4 regions of the Streptomyces cinnabarinus genome follow, and region 2 is predicted to be linked to each of the others. Evidence: riboswitches for the same ligand, from Rfam matches in the RefSeq annotation. Region 2 holds a riboswitch; each other region holds the start of a gene.
The links. A riboswitch is a leader RNA that binds a small molecule or an ion and turns the genes downstream of it on or off. The one in region 2 is predicted to bind cobalamin.
Positions count from the first base shown of each region.

Region 1: linked by a shared signal. The riboswitch ahead of metE (5-methyltetrahydropteroyltriglutamate--homocysteine S-methyltransferase) and the one ahead of STRCI_RS27075 (ribonucleoside-diphosphate reductase subunit alpha) in region 2 are both predicted to bind cobalamin.
Region 3: linked by a shared signal. The riboswitch ahead of STRCI_RS09870 (cobalamin biosynthesis protein) and the one ahead of STRCI_RS27075 (ribonucleoside-diphosphate reductase subunit alpha) in region 2 are both predicted to bind cobalamin.
Region 4: linked by a shared signal. The riboswitch ahead of STRCI_RS38500 (energy-coupling factor ABC transporter permease) and the one ahead of STRCI_RS27075 (ribonucleoside-diphosphate reductase subunit alpha) in region 2 are both predicted to bind cobalamin.

Region 1 covers NZ_CP114413.1:8,507,734-8,511,239, reverse strand. The annotation lists gene aceB (malate synthase A) at 1-428, shown strand, start outside; gene STRCI_RS38460 (3-hydroxybutyryl-CoA dehydrogenase) at 425-1,285, shown strand; cobalamin riboswitch at 1,288-1,510, shown strand; gene metE (5-methyltetrahydropteroyltriglutamate--homocysteine S-methyltransferase) at 1,664-3,506, shown strand, end outside.
Region 2 covers NZ_CP114413.1:5,960,070-5,963,575, reverse strand. The annotation lists gene mctP (monocarboxylate uptake permease MctP) at 1-1,481, shown strand, start outside; cobalamin riboswitch at 1,587-1,725, shown strand; gene STRCI_RS27075 (ribonucleoside-diphosphate reductase subunit alpha) at 1,846-3,506, shown strand, end outside.
Region 3 covers NZ_CP114413.1:2,189,449-2,192,954, reverse strand. The annotation lists gene STRCI_RS09875 (cobyric acid synthase) at 1-629, opposite strand, end outside; gene STRCI_RS09870 (cobalamin biosynthesis protein) at 626-1,567, opposite strand; cobalamin riboswitch at 1,669-1,808, opposite strand; gene STRCI_RS09865 (CU044_2847 family protein) at 1,996-2,352, shown strand; gene STRCI_RS09860 (serine protease) at 2,333-3,506, shown strand, end outside.
Region 4 covers NZ_CP114413.1:8,516,824-8,520,329, reverse strand. The annotation lists gene STRCI_RS38515 (RidA family protein) at 1-273, opposite strand, end outside; gene STRCI_RS38510 (LysR family transcriptional regulator) at 346-1,257, shown strand; gene STRCI_RS38505 (hypothetical protein) at 1,428-1,637, shown strand; cobalamin riboswitch at 1,727-1,911, shown strand; gene STRCI_RS38500 (energy-coupling factor ABC transporter permease) at 1,942-2,649, shown strand; gene STRCI_RS38495 (energy-coupling factor ABC transporter substrate-binding protein) at 2,646-3,008, shown strand; gene cbiQ (cobalt ECF transporter T component CbiQ) at 3,015-3,506, shown strand, end outside.

The DNA of each region.
Region 1 (3,506 bases), 2.5 Mb from region 2:
AGATCGACCGGACGCGCGACGACGTGGACGTGCGGGCGGCGGATCTGCTCTCGGTGCGTCGGATCAGCGGCCCGCCGACGCCCGACGGCGTGCGCGCCAACATCGCCGTCTCGGTGCGCTACTTCGCCGCGTGGCTGCGGGGCAAGGGGGCGGTCGCGCTGTACGGGCTGATGGAGGACGCGGCGACCGCGGAGATCGCCCGGGTGCAGATCTGGCAGTGGCTGCGGCACCGGGTGATCGACCGGGTGACGGTGCTGGAGCTGCTCGACTCCGAAGTGGCGGCGCTGCGGGCGGAGGACGCGTCGGCGCCCGTCGACGAGATCCGTGCGCTCTTCCAACGGAACGCGCTGAGCGGCGAGTTGCCGCCCTTCTTCACCCCGGAGGCCTACACCCGCCATCTGGTGCGCCACGCGGAGGCACGCTCATGAGCAGCGGTATCCGGCGCATCGGAGTGGTCGGCGGTGGACAGATGGGCGCGGGCATCGCCGAGGTGTGCGCACGGGCCGGACTCGACACGGTGGTCTGCGAGGCCGACGCGATCGCCGCCGGCGCCGCCCGGGAGCGGGTGGCCGCCTCCCTGGAGCGTGCCGTGCGCCGCGGCAAGCTGGACCCGGCCGCCGCCCAGGACGCCCTCGCCCGCCTGACCTTCAGCGGAACGCTGGAGGACCTGGCCGACCGGCAGCTCGTCGTCGAGGCCGTCATCGAGAACCCCGGTGCCAAAGCGGAGGTGTTCGCCGCACTGGACAAGATCGTCCAGGATCCGGCGGCCGTCCTGGCGACCAACACCTCCTCCCTCCCGGTGATGCGGCTCGGCATGGCCACCAGCCGCGCGGACCGGGTGGTGGGCCTGCACTTCTTCAACCCGGTGCCGGTGCTGCCGCTGGTCGAGGTGGTGTCCACCCTGCACACGGCTCCGGGGACGGTCGCCGTCGTACGGGACTTCGTCACCGGCACCCTGGGCAAGACCGTCGTCCACTCCCGGGACCGGGCGGGCTTCGTGGTCAACGCGCTGCTCATCCCGTACCTGCTCGCCGGGATCCGGATGGCGGAGTCCGGCTTCGCCACCGCCACCGACATCGACACCGCGATGGAACTGGGCTGCGCCCACCCCATGGGCCCGCTGAAGCTGGCGGACCTGATCGGTCTCGACACCGTGGCCGCGATCGCCGAGGCGCTGTACGAGGAGTTCAAGGAGCCCCTGCACGCCACTCCCCCGCTGCTGCGGCGGATGGTCGAGGCCGGGCTGCTGGGGCGCAAAACCGGGCGGGGATTCCACGTGTACTGAACTAGAGTTGGCGTCGCAGCTGGTTCGCCCCGTCAGCCGGACGGGAGCGTCGTAAGAGGGAACCCGGTGGGAATCCGGGACTGCCCCGCAGCGGTGAGTGGGAACGACCGCCGTCATACGCACTGGGCCCGATGTACCGGGCCCGGGAAGCGACGGCCAGTAGGAGTGCTCCGCCAGGAGGACGTGCCCGCGAGTCCGAAGACCTGCCAACTGCCCGTGCCCGGACCCCTCGTGCACGGACATCCCGGTGACCTCGAGGGCGGGTCGGCGTACACACCAGGCGGAGCGGCACCGAGCGCGCCCGCCGGGTTTGTCACCCCTTCGCGCTCTCGTCCCGTCCCCGGGATCTCAGGGATTCATCTCGCGAAGGAGATCTCCGTGACCACCGAACCCACAGCCGCCGCCGCGACGGCCACTGTGTACGGCTATCCCCGGCAGGGCCCGAACCGGGAACTCAAGAAGGCCGTCGAGGGCTACTGGAAGGGCCGCGTCTCCGCCCACGCCCTCCACGCCACCGGCGCCGAGCTGCGCCGCGCCACCTGGCGGCGACTGGCCGAGGCCGGGATCGGCGAAGTCCCCACCGGTGACTTCTCGTTCTACGACCATGTCCTGGACGCCACCGTCATGCTGGGCGCGATCCCCGGCCGCCACCGGGCCGCCATGGACGCCGACCCGCTCGACGGGTACTTCGCCATGGCGCGCGGGACGCAGGACGTCGCCCCGCTGGAGATGACCAAGTGGTTCGACACCAACTATCACTATCTGGTGCCCGAGTTGGGCCCGGACACGGTGTTCACCGCCGACTCCGCCAAGCAGGTCGGCGAGGTGCGCGAGGCGCTCGCGCTGGGGCTCACGCCCCGGCCGGTCCTCGTCGGCCCCGTCACCTACCTGCTCCTCGCCAAGCCCGCGCCCGGGACGGCCCCCGGCTTCGCCCCGCTCACCCTGCTGGACCGGCTGCTGCCGGTGTACGCCGAACTCCTCGCCGATCTGCGCGCGGCGGGCGCCGCATGGGTGCAACTCGATGAGCCCGCCCTGGTACAGGACCGCACGCCGGCCGAACTCGGCGCCGCCGCCCGCGCCTACCAGGGCCTCGGCGCGCTCACCGACCGGCCGAAGCTGCTCGTCGCCTCCTACTTCGGCCGGCTCGGCGAGGCCCTGCCGGTACTGGCCAAATCCCCGGTCGACGGACTGGCCCTGGACTTCACCGGCACCGGCAGCCTCGAAGAGCTCGCCCGGGTCGGCGGACTGCCCGGAAAGCGGCTGGTCGCCGGAGTCGTCGACGGCCGCAATGTGTGGGTCAACGACCTGGCGAAGTCCCTCACGACCCTCGGCACGCTGCTCGGACTCGCCGACCGCGTCGACGTGGCCGCCTCCTGCTCACTGCTGCACGTCCCCCTCGACACGGCGGCCGAGCGGGACATCGAACCGCAGATCCTGCGCTGGCTCGCCTTCGCCCGGCAGAAGACCGCCGAGATCGTCACCCTCGCCAAGGGCCTGACCCGCGGCACCGACGCCATCGCCGCCGAACTCGCCGCCAACCGGGCCGACCTGGCCTCCCGCGCCCGCTCCCCCATCACCCACGACCCGGCCGTGCGCGCCCGCGCGGCCGCGGTCACCGAGTCGGACACGCGCCGTTCCCAGCCGTACACGGAACGCTCGGCCGCGCAGCGCGCCCTGCTCGGCCTGCCGCTGCTGCCGACGACCACCATCGGCTCCTTCCCGCAGACCGGCGAACTGCGCACCGCTCGGGCCGACTTGCGGGCGGGCCGGATCGACGCGGCCGGGTACGAGGACCGCGTCCGGGCCGAGATCCAGGAGGTGATCTCCTTCCAGGAGAAGGCCGGTCTCGACGTTCTGGTGCACGGCGAGCCCGAACGCAACGACATGGTGCAGTACTTCGCCGAGCGCCTCACCGGGTATCTCGCCACACAGCACGGCTGGGTGCAGTCCTACGGCACCCGCTGCGTCCGCCCGCCCATCCTGGCCGGTGACATCTCCCGGCCCGAACCGATGACGGTGCGCTGGACGACGTACGCCCAATCGCTCACCTCCCGTCCGGTCAAGGGGATGCTCACCGGTCCCGTCACCATGCTCGCCTGGTCCTTCGTCCGGGACGACCAGCCGCTCGCCGAGACCGCCCGGCAGGTCGCCCTCGCCCTGCGCGAGGAGGTGAACGACCTGGAGGCGGCGGGCAGTTCGGTGATCCAGGTGGACGAGCCCG
Region 2 (3,506 bases):
TCGACGAATGGGGCCTGGGCGGACGGTCGTTCGGCACCTGGGTCACCTGGTTCCTGCTCGGCGGTGACCTGTACACGGCCTACACCTTCGTGGCCGTCCCGGCGGCGATCTACGCGGCCGGCGCGGCGGGCTTCTTCGCGGTGCCGTACACGATCCTCGTCTACCCGCTGATCTTCACCTTCCTGCCCCGGCTGTGGTCGGTGTCCCACAAGCACGGGTACGTGACGACCTCCGACTTCGTGCGCGGCCGGTTCGGCTCCAAGGGCCTGTCGCTGGCGGTCGCGGTGACCGGCATCCTCGCGACCATGCCGTACATCGCGCTCCAACTCGTCGGCATCCAGGCGGTGCTGGACGTGATGGGCGTCGGTGGCGGGGAGAACACCAACTGGTTCATCAAGGACCTCCCGCTGCTGATCGCGTTCGGTGTGCTGGCGGCGTACACCTACTCGTCCGGCCTCCGGGCCCCCGCGCTGATCGCCTTCGTCAAGGACACGCTGATCTACCTGGTGATCGCGGTGGCGATCATCTACATCCCGATCAAGCTGGGCGGGTTCGACGAGATCTTCGCCGGCGCGGGCGAGAAGTTCACCACCACCGGCGTGGGCGGCCTGGTGCCGCCGGAGGCCGGCCAGTGGACGTACGCCACGCTGGCGTTGGGCTCGGCGCTCGCGCTGTTCATGTACCCGCACTCCATCACGGCGACGCTGTCGTCGAAGAGCCGTGACGTGATCCGCCGCAACACCACGATCCTGCCGCTGTACTCGCTGATGCTCGGTCTGCTCGCGCTGCTCGGCTTCATGGCGATCGCGGCCGGAGTGAAGGTGGAGAACGGCCAGTTGGCGATCCCGCAGCTGTTCGAGAACATGTTCCCGGACTGGTTCGCGGGCGTGGCCTTCGCGGCGATCGGCATCGGCGCCCTGGTGCCGGCGGCGATCATGTCGATCGCGGCGGCGAACCTCTTCACCCGCAACATCTACAAGGACTTCATCAGGCCGGACGCGACTCCGGCGCAGGAGACCAAGGTCTCCAAGCTGGTGTCCCTGCTGGTGAAGGTGGGCGCGCTGGCCTTCGTCCTGACCATGGACAAGACGGTCGCCATCAACTTCCAGCTCCTGGGCGGCATCTGGATCCTGCAGACCTTCCCGGCGCTGGTGGGCGGCCTGTTCACCCGCTGGTTCCACCGCTGGGCCCTGCTGGCCGGCTGGGCGGTCGGCATGATCTACGGCACGGTGGCGGCGTACGGTGTGGCCTCCCCGACCCAGAAGCACTTCGGCGGCTCCTCCAAGGAGATCCCCGGCATCGGCGAGATCGGCTACATCGGGCTGACGGCCTTCGTCCTGAACCTCGTGGTGACGGTGGTCCTGACCTTCGTTCTGCGCGCCGCGAAGGCCCCGGACGGCGTCGACGAGACCAGCCCCGAGGACTACACGGCGGACGCGGGCGACCCCGGCGTACAGAAGGATCTGACGCCGGTCCACTGAGGCACAGGCAGGGAAGCGGGCCGCCGAAGAGCAACACCAACGGCGGCCCGCTTTCATGCAATTACACCCAGCGACACAACATCTGGGGGTGGCGAAGCAGGCGAGCACAAGATGTATGCTCATGCTCGCTGCCGCCGCAGGGGAATCCGGTGTGAATCCGGAACTGTCCCGCAACGGTGTACTTATGCGTGTTCGCGCACGTATGGGAGTCAGTCCGAGGACCTGCCGACAGCGCACCCGGCCGTTCGGCCGTGGTGCCCGACGTCCGGGCCTCGTGGAATGGGCCGGTGGACGCGACGCCCCGTGCGCTCGTGAGCTGCCCCCTGCCCGCAAGGCCCCGTGCCGAGCGAGGGAGAGCCCCCACGTGACCATCGCGCCAGCCGACCCGGTTTCCGCCGCCCCGGTGGAGACCGACGGTCCCGGTACCGCGCTGCTGCGGACCCTGACCGAGCTGACCGCCGACCTCCCCGACGCCGACCCCGGCCGGGTCGCCGCCGCCGCGCTGCGCGGCCGGTCCGCCCACGCGGACGAGGCGGAGTTGCGCGAGCTGGCCACCGAGGCCGCCGCCGGGCTCATCTCCGAGGACCCCGCCTACAGCAGGCTGGCCGCCCGGCTGCTGACGATCTCCATCGCCGCCGAGGCCGCCTCGCAGGGCGTCGTCTCCTTCACCGAGTCCGTCGCGGTCGGGCACCGGGAGGGGCTCATCGCCGACCGGACCGCCGAGTTCGTGCGGATCCACGGCGAGCGCCTCGACGCCCTCGTCGACTCCGGCGCCGACGACCGCTTCGGGTACTTCGGGCTGCGCACCCTGCACAGCCGGTACCTGCTGCGGCACCCCATCACGCGCCGGGTCGTGGAGACCCCGCAGCACTTCATGCTCCGCGTCGCCGCCGGTCTCGCCGAGGACGACACCACTCGGGCACTGGACGAAGTCGCCGCGCTCTACGGGCTCATGAGCCGCCTCGACTACCTCCCCTCCTCGCCCACGCTCTTCAACTCCGGCACCCGGCACCCCCAGATGTCGTCCTGCTACCTCCTCGACTCCCCGAACGACGAGCTGGACTCCATCTACGACCGCTACCACCAGGTCGCCCGGCTCTCCAAGCACGCCGGCGGCATCGGTCTTTCCTACTCCCGGATCCGCTCCCGGGGTTCACTGATCCGCGGCACCAACGGGCACTCCAACGGCATCGTCCCGTTCCTCAAGACGCTCGACGCCTCCGTCGCCGCCGTGAACCAGGGCGGACGCCGCAAGGGCGCGGCCGCGGTCTACCTGGAGACCTGGCACTCCGACATCGAGGAGTTCCTGGAGCTGCGGGACAACACCGGTGAGGACGCCCGCCGGACGCACAACCTGAACCTCGCGCACTGGATCCCGGACGAGTTCATGCGCCGGGTGAACGAGGACGCCCAGTGGTCGCTGTTCTCCCCCGCCGACGTGCCCGAGCTGGTCGACCTGTGGGGCGAGGAGTTCGACGCCGCGTATCGCAGGGCCGAGGCCGCGGGGCTCGCCCGCAGGACCATCGCCGCCCGTGATCTGTACGGCCGGATGATGCGCACCCTGGCGCAGACCGGCAACGGCTGGATGACCTTCAAGGACGCCGCCAACCGCACCGCCAACCAGACGGCCCTGCCGGGCCATGTCGTCCACTCCTCCAACCTCTGCACGGAGATCCTGGAGGTCACCGACGACGGGGAGACGGCGGTCTGCAACCTGGGGTCGGTGAACCTGGGGGCGTTCGTCGACACGGCGACCGGCGACATCGACTGGGAGCGGCTCGACGCCACCGTCCGTACCGCCGTCACCTTCCTCGACCGGGTCGTCGACATCAACTTCTACCCGACCGAGCAGGCGGGCCGTTCCAACGCCAAGTGGCGGCCGGTGGGCCTGGGCGCGATGGGCCTCCAGGACGTCCTCTTCCAGCTGCGGCTGCCGTTCGACTCCGCCGAGGCCAAGGCGCTCTCCACCCGGATCGCCGAGCGCATCATGCTCGCCGCCTACGAGGCCTCCGCCGACCTCGCCGA
Region 3 (3,506 bases), 3.8 Mb from region 2:
CCCGGCTCCAGCAGCGAGACGTCGCCGCGGAACTTGTTGACGAGGAACCCGGCGACGAGCTTCTGGTCCTCGGGCGAGAGCAGTGCCACCGTCCCGAAGAAGGAGGCGAAGACGCCCCCGCGGTCGATGTCACCGACCACCACCACCGGCAGCCCGGCATTCCGGGCGATCCCCATGTTGACGATGTCGGTCCGCCGCAGATTGATCTCGGCCGGACTGCCCGCCCCCTCGCAGATCACCGCGTCATACGTGCCCCGCAACTCCGCGAGACAGTCCAGCACCGTGCCGAGCAGCCGCTGCTGCCGCCCGCCGTGATAGCCGCGCGCGCTCATCTCGCCGACCGGCTTGCCCATGAGCACGACCTGGCTGCTCTGGTCCCCGCCAGGCTTGAGCAGCACGGGGTTCATCAGCGCGGTCGGTTCGACCCGGCAGGCCTGCGCCTGCATGGCCTGCGCCCGCCCGATCTCGGCGCCCTCGCGCGTGACGAACGAATTGAGGGACATGTTCTGTGCCTTGAACGGCGCGACCTTGACCCCCTGCCGCACCAGCCACCGGCAGATCCCGGCGGTGACGACACTCTTCCCGGCGTCGGAGGTGGTCCCGGCGACCAGCAGCCCCCCGCCGGTCATGACCGCGCTCCCTTCACCAGACCGCGCGCGACGGCACTCACGCCGAGCGCCAGCCAACCGACCCGCCGAGACAGCCGTACGGCCCGCTCGATGTCCCCGACGTCCACCGCACGCCCCTCCCCGTTCAGCACCGGCCGGTGCTCGATGCGTCCGCCGTACGACAAGGTCCCGCCGAGCCGCACCCCGAGCGCCCCCGCGAACGACGCCTCCACGGGCCCGGCGTTGGGGCTCGGGTGCTTCACCGCGTCGGCGCGCCAGGCGCGTACCGCACCCTGGGCGTTCCCCCCGGCGGCGGCGGCGAGTACGGCGGTCAGCCGCGCCCCCGGCCAGCCGGCGACGTCGTCGAGCCGGGCCGAGGCCCACCCGTACCGCCGATAGCGGGGCGACTTGTGACCGACCATGGCATCGAGCGTGTTCACGGCCCGGAACCCGAGCAGCCCCGGAACCCCGCCCAAGGCCCCCCAGACCAGCGCCCCCACCACCGCGTCGGAGGTGTTCTCGGCGACGGACTCCACGACCGCCCGCGCGATCCCGTCGGCGTCCAGCGCCTGCGGATCCCGCCCGCACAGATGCGGCAGCCGCGCCCGAGCCGCCCCGACGTCCCCCGCCTCCAGGGCCCGCCCGATCACCCGGGCCTCCCGGGCCAGCGAAGTCCCCCCGACCACCGCCCAGGTGGCGACGCCGGTCAGCGCGATGGAGGCGGCGGGGGACCGGCGTACCGCACGAGAGGCGAGCGCCCCCATGGCGACGGCGCCACCGGCGCACACACCGGCGTGCAGCGCGCCCCGGCCCCGGTCGTCACGCCACAACTGACGTTCCACGGCGCCCGCGGCCCGCCCGAACACGGCGACCGGATGCCCACGGCGCGGATCGCCGAGGAGCAGGTCACCCAGGAGGCCGGCGGCGGCGCCGTACGCGAAGACGCGATCGGCCCGCATCGGCTCAGCCGATCGCGGAGTCAGTTACGGGTCTGGTGCTGGATGTCGATCGGCAGGCGAGCATCGCGATATGTCCTCACTCAGGGTGTCCACGCCCTGGTACGACGAGACCGGTGGCGAGAGTTCCTGGCTCCCGGGGGTTCCTACCCCGGTGACAGTGGCGGGACCGCGCCGGACTCGCACCGGCTTCCTCTTCTGCCGCCGTAATTGGCTCCGGAAGTCCACCACGGCCCCGGAAGGGCCGTCAACTTGCCGTTGACCTGCGAGGGGAGAGTGTGCTGAGGCCCACATCGGGTCCGGCGGGGCGGGTTTGGCTCGCGGGGTCACCCACACGAGGTGACTACCCGGGAGCGCCTTGCGACTGCGGTCCGTGACGAACTGGAATACCGGGGACCGATCGAGCGCAGCCGAGGTGGAGGGCCGGGTCCATGGCGTACGTGGGCGAAATGGTGCTGGACGACGGGCAGGTCGTCCTGCTGGAGGTGACGGGCGAGGGGCCCGCCGGAGTGCAGCGCGTGTCGCGCGGCGGCGCGGTCGCCGGGGCGGCCGAGACCCTCCAGCAGGCGCTCGCCCGGGTGCGCCCCGCGCTGGGCGCGGTCCTGGAGGGCGCCCGGGAACTGCCCAGACCGCCCGAATCGGTCACGGTCGAGTTCGGCATCACGCTGAGCGCGGAGGCGGGGGTCGTGGTGGCCAGGGGCTCCACCGAGGCGCACTTCACAGTGACCATGAACTGGGCGAACGAACCGGCGCTTCCCGGGCAGCGCGATGCCGACGCCCGCACCTGACGACGAACTCGCGCGCGGTATCGCCCGGTTCTGGAGCCACGACGGCCAGGTAACCGGCAGCGGCTTCCTCATCGCCGAGGACACCCTGTGCACCTGCGCCCACGTGGTGGCGAACGCGCTGGGCGTCCCCGACACGGACCCGCTCCCGCCGACGGGCGCGGTGACGGTCGACTTCCCCCTCCTCAACCCGCCGTCCGCCCGCCTGCCCGCGACGGTCACGCACTGGCGCCCGGTGGCCGGGGACGGCGGCGGCGACATCGCCCTGCTGCGGCTGTCGGCCGCCCCCGGCACCACCCCCGTCCGCCTCGCGGGCGGCACGGCGGTCTGGGACCACCCCTTCCGCGTCCTCGGCTTCCCCCTCCGCACCGACGACCACGGCGTGTGGGTGGACGGCCGGTTGCGGGCGCCGGTGGGCAAGGGCTGGACGTCGATGGAACCGCGCGGCCGGACCATCGGCCGCGGCTTCAGCGGCGGCCCGGTCTGGGACACGGCGCAGGGCGGCGTCGTCGGCATGACGGTGGCGGCGGACACGGGAACGGGCGCGAGCACGGCGTACCTCATCCCGGCCGCCCACCTCCTGGGCCTGGAACCGGGCCTGTGCTCCTCCCCCTTCCGGGGCCTGGAACCTTTCCGCGAACAGGACGCGACTCTCTTCTTCGCCCGCCGGGCGGACAGCGAACGCATCGCGGAGGCACTGCGCGAACACCCCTTCGTCCCGGTGGCGGGAGCATCGGGAGTGGGCAAGTCGTCGCTGGTACGAGCGGGAGTGCTCCCGTTGCTGCGCGCGGCGGGCCACACGGTGACGGACTTCGCGGGCCAGCCGGACACGGACCCGGTCCGGACCCTGGCGGAGGCGCTGGGCGCACAGTTCCCGCCGGTACGGGAGCCGGCCCGCGCCCTCGGCCAGGACTGCTCGGCGGCGACCCTGCTGGGCGCCCGCATCCTGGCGGAGTCGGGCCCGGCGGGCCATGTCATCCTGCTGGACCAGTTCGAGGAGACGGTGGGAGCACGCCCGGCGGACGCGAGGGCGTTGCTGGACGTGCTGCTGCCGATGGCCAGGGCGGTTCACCCGGAGGGCCGCCGCCTGCGTGTCCTCGCGACCCTGCGCTCGGCCTCCCTGGAGGAGTTGGTCACCGGCGGCCGGGCGGAGGCGC
Region 4 (3,506 bases), 2.6 Mb from region 2:
CGGCCAGCAGGGCTCGAAGTCCTCCCGGTCGGGCAGGAGGTAGCGCACCCGCACCACATCCGCGAAGGTGCACTCCGCCTCGGCCAGCGCGGCCTCGATGTTGCGCAGGCACTGCTCCGCCTGCTCCACCACATCGTCGGAGATCGTCATGGTGGCGTAGTCGAAGCCGGTCGTGCCGGACACATGCACCCAGGCGCCGTCCACCACAGCTCGGGCGTAGCCGATCTGCTCCTCGAACGTCGAGCCGCTGAGGATCGCGCGTCGCTCTGTCATGCGCCGAACGCTAGGTGACCAGCGCAGATACGTCTAATACGAGCTCAGCCATGCCCTGATATCACTACGCGTATGGAACGACCCGAGCTTCCCCTCCCCCAACTCCACGCCTTCGTCGTGCTCGCCGAGGAACTCCACTTCGGTCACGCCGCCGCGCGCCTCGGTATCGCCCAGCCGCCACTGAGCCAGCAGATTCGCCGACTGGAGGACAAGGTCGGGCACTCGCTGTTCAGCCGGGGCCCCGGGCGGGTCGCCCTCACCCCCGTCGGGCGTGAGCTGCTTCCCGCCGCCCGCCGGGCCCTCGGTGACCTCGCCGACGGGCTGGCCGCCGCACGCGCCGTCGGCGGCGGCAGTTCCGGCCGACTGCGGATCGGCTTCGCCGCCTCGCTGGCCCTGACCGTGCTGCCCAGTCTGCTGCGGGACTTCCGGCAGCGGTTTCCCGGCGTGCGGCTGGACATCCGGGAGATGACCACGGCCCCACAGATCGCCGCGCTGCACGACCGGAGCATCGACATCGGCCTCCTGCGCGAGCCCTCCGAGGCCGAGAACCCGGACCTCGACTTCCGGACGGTGCTCAGCGAGCCCTACGTGGCCGTACTGCCCAGCGCGCACCCCCTGACCGGGCAACGGACCGTACAGCTCACGGATTTGTCCGACTCCCCGTTCGTGCTGCTCCCCCGGGAGGTGGGTCCGGGGCTGTACGACCGGATCCTCGGCCTGTGCGCGGCGGCGGGGTTCGTTCCGCGGGTCGTTCAGGACGCGGTGGAGTGGCAGACGGTGTGCGCGCTCGTGGAGACCGGGCTGGGTGTCTCCCTGGCTCCGGCGAGCATCCGGCGTATTCGCCTCAAGGGCGTCGCCTTCCGGAGGATCTCTCCCGGGGCCGCCCGTACGCGCGTCGCCGTCGCCTGGCGCGGGAACGACCAGAACCCGCTGGTCACCCATCTCCTCGGGGCCGTCAGCCAGGAGGCACCGCGGGTCCCGTAAATTCAGACCGAGTTCTCCCGCTGCCTCAGCAAGCGGCTCGTCCGAGAAGGCGGAGCGTCCGCCTCCTTCAGGTGAATTGCCCGGGCGTGTTGACTCCGCGTGCCGGGTGCGCGGTACCTCCCGAGCGGGTCCTCGCACGGTGTGGGATCCGTCTCGAAGGAGAGGCACTCATGCGCGCACGCTTCACCCTCCTGCCCGCTGCCCTGACCGCGACGGTGCTTGCGACGGCCGGGGACGCCGCCGCCCACGACGGCCCCCTTCTGGGTGTCTCCAACCACGCGCCCGTGGTGTCGGTGGTCAACGGCATCGAGCTGAACGACCCGTTGGAGGACGTCCTGGAGCACACCCTCAACTTCGGTGACGGCTATCACTGGGAGTGACCCCGGCGGGTGCGCGCTCTGGGCGTATGAGCTGGCGTGCGCCGTCTTTGCGCCCCCGAGGCGCGCTTGTCAGCCGACCTGATCAGGCACTACTGTCACCACGCCTTGGTGAACGGGAAATCCGGTGTGATGCCGGTGCGGCCCTCGCCACTGTGATCGGGAAGTCCGGCTCCAGCCCTCGCGGGCAGCCACTGGGTCCTTGTGACCCGGGAAGGCGGAGCACCGGGCGGTGTCACCCGTCAGCCAGGAGACCGGCCAAGGCACGTCAACCATCCACGAGGTGCTGGAGAGGGTCTGCTGAGCCATGCACATAGCCGAGGGTTTCCTGCCACCGGCGCACGCGGTCGCCTGGGGCGTCGCGTCCGCGCCGTTCGTCGTCCACGGAGTACGGTCACTCACCCGTGAGGTCAGGGAGCACCCGGAGAGCACCCTGCTCCTCGGCGCCTCCGGGGCCTTCACCTTCGTCCTGTCCGCCCTCAAGCTGCCGTCGGTGACGGGGAGTTGTTCCCATCCCACCGGCACCGGCCTCGGGGCCATCCTGTTCCGGCCGCCGATCATGGCGGTCCTGGGCACCATCACCCTGCTCTTCCAGGCCCTGTTGCTCGCCCACGGCGGCCTGACCACGCTCGGCGCCAATGTCTTCTCGATGGCGATCGTCGGGCCATGGGCGGGCTACGCGGTCTACAAGCTGCTCCGGCGCTACGACGTGCCGCTGATGGTCGCGGTGTTCTGCGGCGCATTCGTCGCCGACCTGTCCACCTACTGCGTCACCAGCGTCCAGCTGGCACTCGCCTTCCCCGACCCGAGCAGCGGTTTCCTGGGCGCGCTCGGGAAGTTCGGCTCCATCTTCGCGGTCACCCAGATCCCGCTCGCGGTGAGCGAGGGGCTGCTCACGGTGCTGGTGATGCGGCTGCTGGTGCAGTCCAGCAAGGGCGAGCTGACCCGGCTCGGCGTGCTGCTCTCCGGCGGCAAGCGGGTCCCGGCCGAGTCGAACGAGGCGGTGGCCCGATGAGCCGTAACACCAAGATCAACCTGCTGCTTCTGCTCGCGGTGGCCCTGCTCGCGGTGATGCCGCTGGTCCTCGGGATGGGCGATCACAAGGAGGAGCCGTTCACCGGCGCCGACGGCGAGGCGGAGACGGCGATCACCGAGATCGAACCGGACTACGAGCCGTGGTTCTCCCCGCTGTACGAGCCGCCGTCCGGGGAGATCGAGTCGGCGCTGTTCTCCCTCCAGGCGGCCATCGGAGCCGGTGTCCTCGCCTACTACTTCGGGCTGCGGCGCGGCCGCAAGCAGGGTGAGCTGCGGGCCCGGGAGCGGGATGCCGTGGGCGTGGGAAGTGCCGGGGAGTCGGACGGCGAAGGGGTCTGAGCCCTCGTGCTGCCCATCGACGCGGCGGCGCACAGCAGTCGCTGGCGCCGCCGCCATCCCGTGGACAAGGCCGTGCTCGGGCTCGGTCTCACCGTGCTCGCGATCTCGCTGCCGCCCTGGCCCGGCGCCGCGCTGGTCCTGGTGACCGCCCTCGCCGTGCTGCTGGGTCCGGCGGGCGTGCCGGGCCGGAAGCTGTGGCGGGCCTACCGGGTGCCTCTGGGCTTCTGCATCACCGGCGCAGCCACGCTGCTGGTCCAGGTGGGCGGGCCGGACGGCTTCGTCTCCCTCGCCGACGACGGCGCGGTGCGGGCCGGGGAGTTGCTGCTGCGCACCTCCGCGGCCTCCCTGGGCGTGCTGCTGTTCGCGTTCACCACGCCCATGTCGGACCTGTTGCCGCGGCTGGTGAAGGCCGGCGTGCCACCGGCCGTGGTCGACGTGGCACTGGTGACCTACCGGATGAGCTTTCTGCTGCTGGACTCGATGCGGCGGATCCGGGAC